Regions from separate parts of the Cryobacterium sp. AP27 genome, predicted to be linked through region 1. Evidence: predicted binding sites of a transcription regulator. Region 1 holds the regulator's gene; the other holds the start of a gene.

Region 1 (5,118 bases):
CCCTGCTGCCGACAACCACGATCGGGTCCTTCCCGCAGACCGGCGAGATCCGCCGCGCGCGCGCCCAGCTGCTCAAGGGAACGCTGGCCGAGAGCGAATACCGCGCGCTCATGAAGGCCGAAATCGCCCGGGTCGTGCAACTGCAGGAGGAGATCGGACTCGACGTCCTCGTGCACGGCGAACCCGAGCGCAACGACATGGTGCAGTACTTCGCCGAGAACCTTGACGGTTTCGCCGTCACCGAGAACGGTTGGGTGCAGTCCTATGGGAGCCGCTGCACGCGCCCGTCCATCCTCTGGGGCGACGTGTCCCGGCCCAAGCCGATCACCGTGGACTGGTCCCTGTACACGCAGAGCCTCACGACGAAGCCGGTCAAGGGCATGCTCACCGGCCCGGTGACGATCCTCGCCTGGTCGTTCGTGCGCGACGACCAGCCCCTGGGCGAGACCGCCCGCCAGGTGGCGCTCGCGCTCCGCGATGAGATCGGGGACCTGGAGGCCGCCGGAATCGGTATCGTGCAGGTGGATGAGCCGGCGCTGCGCGAACTCCTGCCGCTCAAGACGGAGCAGCAGCCGGACTACCTCGACTGGTCGGTCGGGTCATTCCGCCTGGCCACGGCCGGTGTCGCGGACGCCACGCAGATCCACACGCACCTCTGCTACTCGGAGTTCGGCGTCGTCATCGACGCGATTGCGAACCTCGACGCCGACGTGACGAGCATCGAGGCGGCGCGGTCCCGGATGGAGGTGGTTCACGACATCAAGGCCGGCGGCTTCGACCACGGCATCGGACCGGGCGTGTGGGACATCCACTCCCCGCGGGTTCCGAGCGTCACCGAACTGACGGAGCTGCTCGAAACGGCGGTCGGATCCATCCCCGTTCGCCAGGTCTGGGTGAACCCCGACTGCGGTCTCAAGACCCGCGGCTACGCCGAAACGGTCGAGTCGCTGAACAATATGCTCGAAGCGACCCGGATCGTGCGCGCGAGAATCGGCGCGGCCGTACCGGCTTAACCCACAACACGGCGTCGCGCCGGGAAGTGCACATACGGTGCACGTCCCGGCGCGGCGCCGTTCTTGTCGTGACTAGACGGAGCGCAGAACGGCGACGACCTTGCCGAGGATTTCGGCGAAGTCGCCCACGATGGGCTCGAAGTTGGAGTTGCGGGGGAGGAGCCAGGTATGGCCGTCCCGCTGCCGGAAGACCTTCACGGTGGCCTCATTGTCGAGCATGGCGGCGACGATCTCGCCGTTCTCGGCCGTCTTCTGCTGCCGGATGACGACCCAGTCCCCGTCGCAGATGGCCGCGTCGATCATCGATTCACCGATGACCTTGAGCATGAACAGCTCGCCCTTGCCTACGAGCTGCCGGGGAAGCGGGAAAATCTCGTCGATCTGCTGCTCGGCCATGATGGGAACGCCGGCGGCGATGCGCCCGACGAGCGGAACCATGGCCGCGTCGCCGATCTGTGCAGGGAGTGCAGCGCTCTCCCGCACGATCGGGTCTTCCGGTGACCGGGGAACCTCGATCAGTACCTCAAGCGCTCGGGGGCGGTTGGGGTCACGGCGCAGGTAGCCGCTCAGCTCCAGCTGGTTGAGCTGATGAGTGACGCTGGAGAGGGATGCCAGGCCCACCGCGTCGCCGATCTCCCGCATGCTCGGCGGATACCCGCGCTGGCTGACCGAGCGCTGGATCACGTCAAGGATGGCGAGCTGGCGTTCACTCAGGCTCTTGCGGCGTCGGGTGCCGCCCTTGTCGCGGGAACCGCTGGTGTCTTTCGTCACGCTTTCGCTCCTCGAGTCGGTCCCGCCGGTGGACATAAGCCCTGCGACGGGAATGTCGGTGGTATCTGGTTGAGTTCGGATTGAACAACTTCCTATCGAAACTTTATCCAGTTTCCGCCGGTAAGACAAACATCTATTCGAGGGTGTCGCGATCACTTTGAGAAAATTGAGAGCGAAAGGGTTGATTGTTCGAATATTCGAAGTTATATTCGGAACATAGTTTCGCATCCGGCTCTCCCGGCCGAGAGTCGGATGCGCAACTCGCCGAATGAGATCACCCGGAGGTTCGACATGAGCACAGTACGCATGAGCACACTCGATATGAGCACAGCAGGCATGAGCACCGTAGACATCAGCTCCGCCGCGCACACGAGCACGGCACCCGATCGTGCGGCCCCGACGGCCACAACGCGATTTCGACTCACCCGGCGGGGACGTCTCGTGCTCACCACCGTCGTGGCCACCCCGGTGGTCATCGCGGCGGTCATGCTGGCCCTCGGCGGCGGAATCGACGCGGCAACCGCGTCCGGTGCCGCGTCCGGCTCCGTTCTGCAGACGGAACTCGTGTCGTTCCGCTACGTCACGGTGGCGCCCGGCCAGACCTTGTGGAACCTCGCCCAGCAGATTGCGCCCACCGCGGACCCGCGAGACGTCATCGTCGACATCGTCGATCTGAACCACCTGCAGGGCAAAATCCTGCAGCCCGGTCAACGTCTGGCCCTGCCCGCCGGGTACTGATCCTTTCCCCTCCCGCAGCGGACGGGCGCCGCCGGTTGGGGCAGAGGGCCCTCGTCGCCGTAGCATTGGCGGGTGACCAGTCTCAATGACCTTCCCCTGCGCGCCGACCTCCGCGGTCAAATCCCCTATGGAGCTCCGCAACTGCATGTTCCGGTAGCCCTCAACGTGAACGAGAACACGCATCCGATACCGGAGCCGGTGGCTCTGGACATCGTGCGGGCCCTGGCGCAGGCGGTTCTCACCGTGAACCGCTACCCCGACCGGGAGTTCACCGAGTTGAGGGAACGACTCGCCGGGTACCTCGGCCACGGACTGACCCCGGAGAATATCTGGGCCGCCAACGGCTCCAATGAGGTGTTGCAGCAGGTGTTGCAGGCCTTCGGCGGTCCCGGCCGGTCCGTGCTCGGCTTCGCCCCCACCTACTCGATGTACTCCATACTCGCCTCGGGCACCGGTACCGAGTGGATCGCGGGCGGGCGCGATGTCGATTTCACCCTGTCGCCGGAGACCGCAGCGGACTGGGTGACGCGCACGAACCCCGACCTCGTCTTTCTGTGTTCCCCCAACAACCCGACCGGCACGACCCTGTCCCTGGACACGATCAGCGCCGTCTATGACGCCAGCCGCGGAATCGTCGTCGTCGACGAGGCGTACGCCGAATTCGAACCCGACGGCACGCCGAGCGCCCTCAGCCTGCTTCCGGGACGCGAACGATTGCTGGTCTCACGCACGATGAGCAAGGCCTTCGCGTTCGCCGGCGCACGGGTGGGGTACCTGGCCGCCGACCCGGCCGTGACCGACGCCCTGCGCCTCGTTCGCTTGCCGTACCACCTGTCGGCCTTCACGCAGGCGGCGGCCAACGCGGCCCTGGCCCACACGGACGACATGCTGGCCATGGTCGACGACATCCGCGGTCAGCGCGACCGACTGGTCGTCGAACTCGCCCGCCTGGGCTACTCCCCGTACGAGAGCGGCAGCAACTTCGTGCTCTTCGGCGGCGTAGCGGATCCCCGCGCCACCTTCGAGGCGCTTCTGGCCGAAGGCATCCTGATCCGCGACGTCGGGATCGCCGGGCACCTGCGCGTGACGGCCGGTACGCGCACCGAGACGACGGCGTTCCTCGAGGCGTTGGAGCGCCTCGGTCGACCGACGTCGGCCGCGGGCGAATAAGCTGGGTTCATGAGCTCACCTTCAACGCCGGTTGCACCGCGCGTCGCCCACCTGCAGCGCGAGACCAGCGAATCGAGCATCGAGCTGTCGATCAACCTGGACGGAACCGGGGTGAGCGACATTCAGACGACCGTGCCGTTTTACAACCACCTGCTCACGGCATTCGCGAAGCACTCCCTCACCGACCTCACCGTACGCGCGCACGGCGATACCGACATCGACGTGCACCACACCGTCGAAGACATCGGGATCGTGCTCGGCCAGGCCATCAAACAGGCACTCGGCGACAAATCCGGTATCTCTCGGTACGGCGACGCCCTGGTTCCCCTCGACGAGGCCCTCGTGCAGGCGGTCGTGGACATCTCCGGTCGGCCGTACCTCGTGCACGGCGGAGAACCAGCCGGATTCGAGTTTCACCTGATCGGCGGGCACTTCACCGGTTCCATGGTGCGGCACGTGTTTGAGGCCATCACCTTCAACGCCGGACTGACCGTGCACGTCACTGTTCTGGGCGGTCGGGATGCGCACCACATTGCGGAGGCGGAATTCAAGGCCTTCGCCCGCGCCTTCCGACTCGCCAAGGCCCTCGACCCGCTCGTGAGCGGCATCCCCTCCACGAAGGGCGCCCTGTGACCTCTGTTGTGGTCTTCGACTACGGAACCGGCAATGTACACTCCGCCGTCAAGGCGCTCGAACTTGCCGGTGCCGACGTCACCCTCACCCACGACCGGAAGGTCGCGCTTGAGGCCGACGGACTCGTGGTCCCCGGCGTCGGTGCGTTCAGCGCGGTCATGGCCGCCCTGACCGCGGTACGCGGCGACGACATCATCGACCGCCGGCTGGCCGGAGGACGCCCCGTGCTCGGAATCTGCGTGGGCATGCAGGTGCTCTTCGAACATGGGGTCGAGCGTGGCGTCGACACCGAGGGCCTCGGCGAATGGCCGGGAACGGTGACGGAGCTTCCCGCGCCGGTGCTGCCGCACATGGGCTGGAACACCGTGACCCCCGACCCCGATTCCCTGTTGTTTCGGGGGATCGAGGAGGAACGGTTCTACTTCGTGCACTCCTACGCCGCCCAGTCGTGGACGCTCGATGTTCAGCCGCCGTTTCCGCAGCCCCGCCTGACCTGGGCCGAGCACGGCGGACCGTTTCTCGCCGCCGTGGAAAACGGGCCGCTCTCGGCCACGCAATTCCACCCGGAGAAATCCGGTGAGGCCGGCATCCGTTTGCTGAAAAACTGGCTGACCAGCCTGCGCCAGTAGCGCATCACCCCCACAGTATTTGTGTTCAAGTCGGCTGCCTCAGCGGCCATGTCAATCGAGGAAACATATGAGTGAGTTCAACACCACCCCGCGTCTCGTTCTGCTCCCGGCCGTCGACGTCGCCGACGGCAAGGCCGTGCGGTTGACGCAGGGCCGCGCCGGCA
Region 2 (5,118 bases), 930 kb from region 1:
CCGCACAAGCATCCGTATCCGCACCCACAGCAGCGCCCACACCTGCACCCGAACCCGTACCTGCACCGGCCGCCTCGGCGCCCGCCGTACAGGCACTCGACGCGGATCGTCGCTCCCCCGTGGTGTCGCCGCTCGTGCGTCGTATGGCCCGTGAGAACGGGTTCGAGGCCAGCCAGCTGCTCGGCACCGGGAAGGACGGGCTCGTGGTGCGCTCCGACGTGGAGTCGTTCCTGAGCGACGCGCGCCGGTCCGAGACCTCGCTGCCGATGGTCGAGGCCGAAACGGAGCCCCGGCCCGTCGCATCCGCACCGGCTCCGGCGACGACCGCCGAAAGTGTGCGCATTCCCATCGTGGGTCTGCGCAAGGTTGTTGCGCAGCGACTGGCCACGTCCCGCCGGGAGATCCCCGAGGCCACGATCTGGCTGGATGTCGATGCCACCGAGCTCTTCGTGGCTCGCGATCGCCTGCTCGCCGCCACCGGGGAACGGTTCAGCGTCACCGCGCTGATCGCCCGGTTCGTCGTCGCCGGTCTGCGCCAGTTCCCCGAGCTGAATTCGTCGGTTGACACGGCGAGCCAGGAGATCCTGCAGCACGGTGCCATCAACCTCGGAATCGCCGCGCAGACGTCGCGTGGACTCATGGTCCCCGTGATTCACGGCGCGCACGCGATGACCACCCGTCAGTTGCGTGATTCCATCGCCGGCCTCGTGGAGCATGCCGCCGACGGCACATTCGCACCAACGGCACTTCGCGACGGAACGTTCACGCTCAACAATTTCGGTTCACTCGGTGTTGACGGCTCCGCCGCCATCATCAATCACCCGGAAGCGGCGATCCTCGGCATCGGCCGCATGATCGAGCGCCCGTGGGTCGTCAATCACGAGCTGGCGGTGCGCACCGTGGTGGAGCTCTCGATGGTCTTCGACCATCGGGTGTGCGACGGCGGCACCGCTGCCGGTTTCCTCACCTTCGTGGCTCGGTGCATCGAAAATCCGGTGTCGCTGCTCGCGGAACTGTAGGTTCCTCGGCCTCAGAGCAGGCCGAGGAAGCGCCCGGCGACGGCGAAACACGTGAGGTCGACGGCGAGGAAGACACCCACCCAGAAGATGCCGGGCACGTGTGTGAGCCGAGCGAGCTGATCGGCGTCCGAGGAGCCGGCCGAGCCGCGCGAGCGGGACTGCTGCAGCTCCAGCACGGTGCGCAGCGCGCCCAGGAGCAGGAACGCCGTGAGGGCGAGGGCGAAGACGCTTTGCACGAGTGGTGAGCCGAACCAGGACACGGCGAAGATGGCGGTGCCCGCGACGAGCACCGACCACAGTCCGAACCAGTTGCGAATCTGTACCAGCAGCAGCACGAGCGCCACGAGCAGCAGCCACAGCAGCCCCACGTCGTACCCGAGGCCGAGAAGCCACGCGGCTCCCAGCCCGAGCACCGCGGGCGCGGTGTAGCCGGCGACGAGCGTGAACACCATGCCCGGGCCGCGGGGACGCCCGCGACTCACGGTGAGTCCCGAGGTGTCGCTGTGCAGGCGGATGCCGCTCAGCCGCCGCCCGCTCAGCGTTGCCGCCACTCCGTGCCCGCCCTCGTGCACGATGGTGATGCCGTGCCGGGTGACGCGCCAGACCATCGGGACCAGCACGAGAAGCAGCGCAGCCACAATGGTCAGCCACGCCGCCTGGACCGGAAGGGGGGCATGCGGTTGGATCATGTTTTCCCAGATTCCGCGCAGTACGTCCATGCTTCCCAGACTAGGTGAGCGGCCTCGCGGCCGATTCCAGGTGCATCGAGTCCTCACACCGGTGACGCGTTCGACGCGTGTGCCGCAGTCGACCACCTCGACGCTCTGCATCCCGGTCGGGACGCTATTGCCTGGATCTGCTCCAGGGTGGGTCGGTGCTGGGCGTGTTGGCGCGGTGGGCGGCCGCGGGCCGCCAGGTTCTTGTGGGGTCGAAGAGTACGGGTCCGCGCAGGTGCGGGCGCCCGTTGACCATGCGGATGTTCCACCCGTTGGTGTCGATGCTGTGGTGATGAAACCAGCACAGCAGCACCCCGTTCTCCACGTCGGTCGCGCCGTGGGATTGCCACGGGATCACGTGGTGAACTTCGCACCAGGCGGCGGGGACGGTGCAGCCGGGGATGACGCAGCCGCCGTCGCGGGCGGCGATCGCCCGGCGCTGCGCCGGGCTGAAGAACCGTTCTTTGCTGCCGAGGTGCAGCACCTGTCCGTCGTCGCCGATGACCACCTGCTGATATCCGCCGTTGCAGAGGCGTTGGTGCACGGTGCGGAGGCTGATCGGGGCGTCGACGCCGTCGATCCAGCCGACGCCGCGGCCGGTCTTCAGGTCGCGGGCGTTCACATGCACCATCACCACGGGAGCGGCACCACCCATAGTGGGCGTTTTCGGGTCCCGCGCTGTCGTCTCGAACACGGCTCGGAGGATGTCGGCGCGTTTCTCCCCTCCCGTGCGGTCATCCACGGCCACCGCCTCGGCCCCCGGTATGACTTCGCCGGCCTCCATAAGCGCCTGCTCCTCCGCCGACGGGAACGCCGGGGCCGCGTGGGCGGAGAGGAACGTGGCGAAGACACCGTTCATCACCCCGAGAAGGTCCGGCGTCACCGCGCCGTGCAGCGGGTAGAGGCCGTTACGCAGCACCCCGAACCCCACCGTGCTTGTCGCCGCGTGCTCGTCATCACTCGGGGCGGCGCCGTCCGGGTCAAGGACCGCCTCCCACTGGTGCGCTTGGGCGCGGATCAGGTCGGCGCCGAACGCGATCCCCGCCCCGGGAAGCCCCGCGGTCTCCGCGGTGATCGCCCCGGTCGCCGAGGCGACGAGGGCTCGTTCGGCCCGGTCCAGGTCGTCCACCGCCACGCGGGAGCCGATCTGCTCCAGCACCGTCACGATGGCTTCCGCCGCATCCACCCCGAGCTGGCCGGAGGCGAGACCGTCGGCGACGGCGGGGTGCCGCACCGGAACGCTCTGCCCCAGCAACCCACTCGACGCGCTCGCGGTACCGGCGATCAAACCGCCGAGCCGCATCCGCCGCTTCGCCTCGCTGCTGGAAATACGCGTCACGCCGGTGATCAGTTCGAACTTTCCCCGGCACCCGTTCTTCCACGCCAACGACTCATGCCCCAAGCCCGCATCCGCGCGGCACGCAACATTCGCCGCGGACCCGATCCGGCCACCGTCCACCCGACGCCCCACCGCCTCCAACGCCCCCAACACGGCCAGCGCCGCCTCGTCGTCGAGGAGCGCGAACTGCACCCCGGCCAGAGCATTCGTGACGAGTTCGTCGGCCTGCGCCAGCAGGGCGACCATCTCAGCTCCGGACTTCACCGTCGTGAACATACCCCCATTTTACCCCGATTCGAACGTTTAGGCGAGATTTACTCACAGTATTCTTTTGAAGTCTCGAATCTGTTTTCAGTTGTCCCGGCGCCTGTTTTCACCCGTCAGCCGCCGGCCGATCCCGGGACGCGAGGTTCTGATTCGAGGGCGGGCCTCCGGGTCCACTCGTGTGGGGGCGTGACGAGATCGGAACGCGGGGTCTCGACAAGCTCGACCAGCGCGGGGCGACGGCTCGACCGACGTGTGGGCGCCCCTGGGAAATCATTGCGAGCCCGACCGGAGCGGAAGGGCCCCGCGTCGCTGGTCGCGGCACCGACGCTATGGGCCGGTACGCCTACGTTGCGGCTTCGGTTCCGAACCCGCGCTGCAGCCCGCGCGGCGACGGCCCGGGTCGTGACGGGTTGGTCACGATCGGCACCGGCGCGGACCACGACAGTTGGGTGCCCGCCCCGGGCTCACTGGTCACCTCGAAGCGTCCACCGCACAGGCGCGCCCGCTGCCGCAGGTTTTCGAGACCGCTCGAGCGCCTGTTCTCGGTGAAGCCCTGCCCGTTGTCGACGATGAGCAGGCGGATGCGTCCGTGCTCGGCGTTGACGGTGATTTTGATGGACGTTGCCGCCGCATGCCGGGTGACGTTGCTGAGCGCCTCCGTGATGACCGCCAACAGGTTCTCGGTGAGGGACTCCCCCAGGTCAGCGTCGATGGGTCCGGACAATTCGATGTTGGGCGCGAACGCCAGGGACTGGGTACCGTCCGAAATCACGGCAAGAATCTTGCTGCTCATGGTGGCCGAGTCCTTCGACACCCCCCGCAGCGAGTAGATGGTGTCCCGAAGCTCGTGGATGGTGCTGTCCAGTTCCACGGTGACGGCGGCGATGCGTTCGAGCGCCACCGGGTCGTCCGTGAAGCGCCGAAGGCTCTGCATGCTGAGGCCGGCGGCGAAGAGCCGCTGGATGACGAGGTCGTGCAGGTCACGGGCGATGCGGTCCCGGTCTCCGAAGACGGCCTGCTGTTCGCGCATCCGGTGCACGTTGGCCAGCTCGAGGCCGAGCGCCACGTAGGAGCCGAAGACGGCGCTCATCTCCACGTCGGTGGCACTGAACGGGGCGGCGCCGGCTGGGCGGGCCAGCAGGAGCACCCCCTGCCCCACACCGGGCGGGCCCAGGGCAACGAGCAGGGTGTGGCCGAGTTCCGGACAGGCGTCCGTCTCGGCCGCGATCACCGGGTCGATCACCTGGGACAGCTCGGGAAGCACCATCGACTGCCCGGTGCGGCGAACCCGGTCAAGCGCAGGCACGGACATGAGAACGCTGCGACCGACGAGCGCCGGCGCTCCCGCACCGGCCCCGGCCGCACAGAACACCGTGTCGGTTTCATCGGTGGGCAGGCAGACCAGCGCGAGTGCCGCGTCGGCTTCGGCCATGGCGCGCGTGGCAACCGTGTCCAATCCGCTCTCGCCCTCGTCGTCGAAGGACCGGAGGAGATCCTTGGCCATGTCGGCACAGGCCTCGAGCCAGGCCCCGCGGAGTCGGGCCTCCTCGAACAGGCGGGCGTTCTCGATGGCCACGCCCGCGGCCGCGGCGAGCGCCACGGCGAGTTCTTGATCTTCGGGGGTGAAATCGCCCCCGCCTTCCTTCTCGGTGAGGTACAGATTGCCGAAGATGGTGTCACGCACCCGCACCGGCACGCCCAGGAACGAGACCATGGGCGGATGGTTCTCGGGAAACCCGGCGGCGGAGGGATGCTGCCCCAGGTCGTGCAGCCGAAT

What was found. The regulator LexA, encoded in region 1, represses DNA repair genes until DNA is damaged. The targets are predictions, from matches to a motif close to TCGAACANNTGTTCGA.
Region 2: a site for LexA is predicted at 3,414-3,429, ahead of AC1MB9_RS08800 (HNH endonuclease signature motif containing protein). Genes of this name have one in related genera too.

What each region holds. Positions count from the first base shown of each region.
Region 1 is NZ_CM155285.1:910,749-915,866, forward strand. Features, by position in the region: gene metE (5-methyltetrahydropteroyltriglutamate--homocysteine S-methyltransferase) at 1-1,013, shown strand, start outside; gene lexA (transcriptional repressor LexA) at 1,086-1,820, opposite strand; gene AC1MB9_RS04215 (LysM peptidoglycan-binding domain-containing protein) at 2,076-2,522, shown strand; gene AC1MB9_RS04220 (histidinol-phosphate transaminase) at 2,595-3,692, shown strand; gene hisB (imidazoleglycerol-phosphate dehydratase HisB) at 3,702-4,325, shown strand; gene hisH (imidazole glycerol phosphate synthase subunit HisH) at 4,322-4,954, shown strand; gene priA (bifunctional 1-(5-phosphoribosyl)-5-((5-phosphoribosylamino)methylideneamino)imidazole-4-carboxamide isomerase/phosphoribosylanthranilate isomerase PriA) at 5,022-5,118, shown strand, end outside.
Region 2 is NZ_CM155285.1:1,841,147-1,846,264, forward strand. Features, by position in the region: gene AC1MB9_RS08790 (dihydrolipoamide acetyltransferase family protein) at 1-1,019, shown strand, start outside; gene AC1MB9_RS08795 (M50 family metallopeptidase) at 1,031-1,738, opposite strand; gene AC1MB9_RS08800 (HNH endonuclease signature motif containing protein) at 1,863-3,350, opposite strand; gene AC1MB9_RS08805 (GAF domain-containing sensor histidine kinase) at 3,685-5,118, opposite strand, start outside.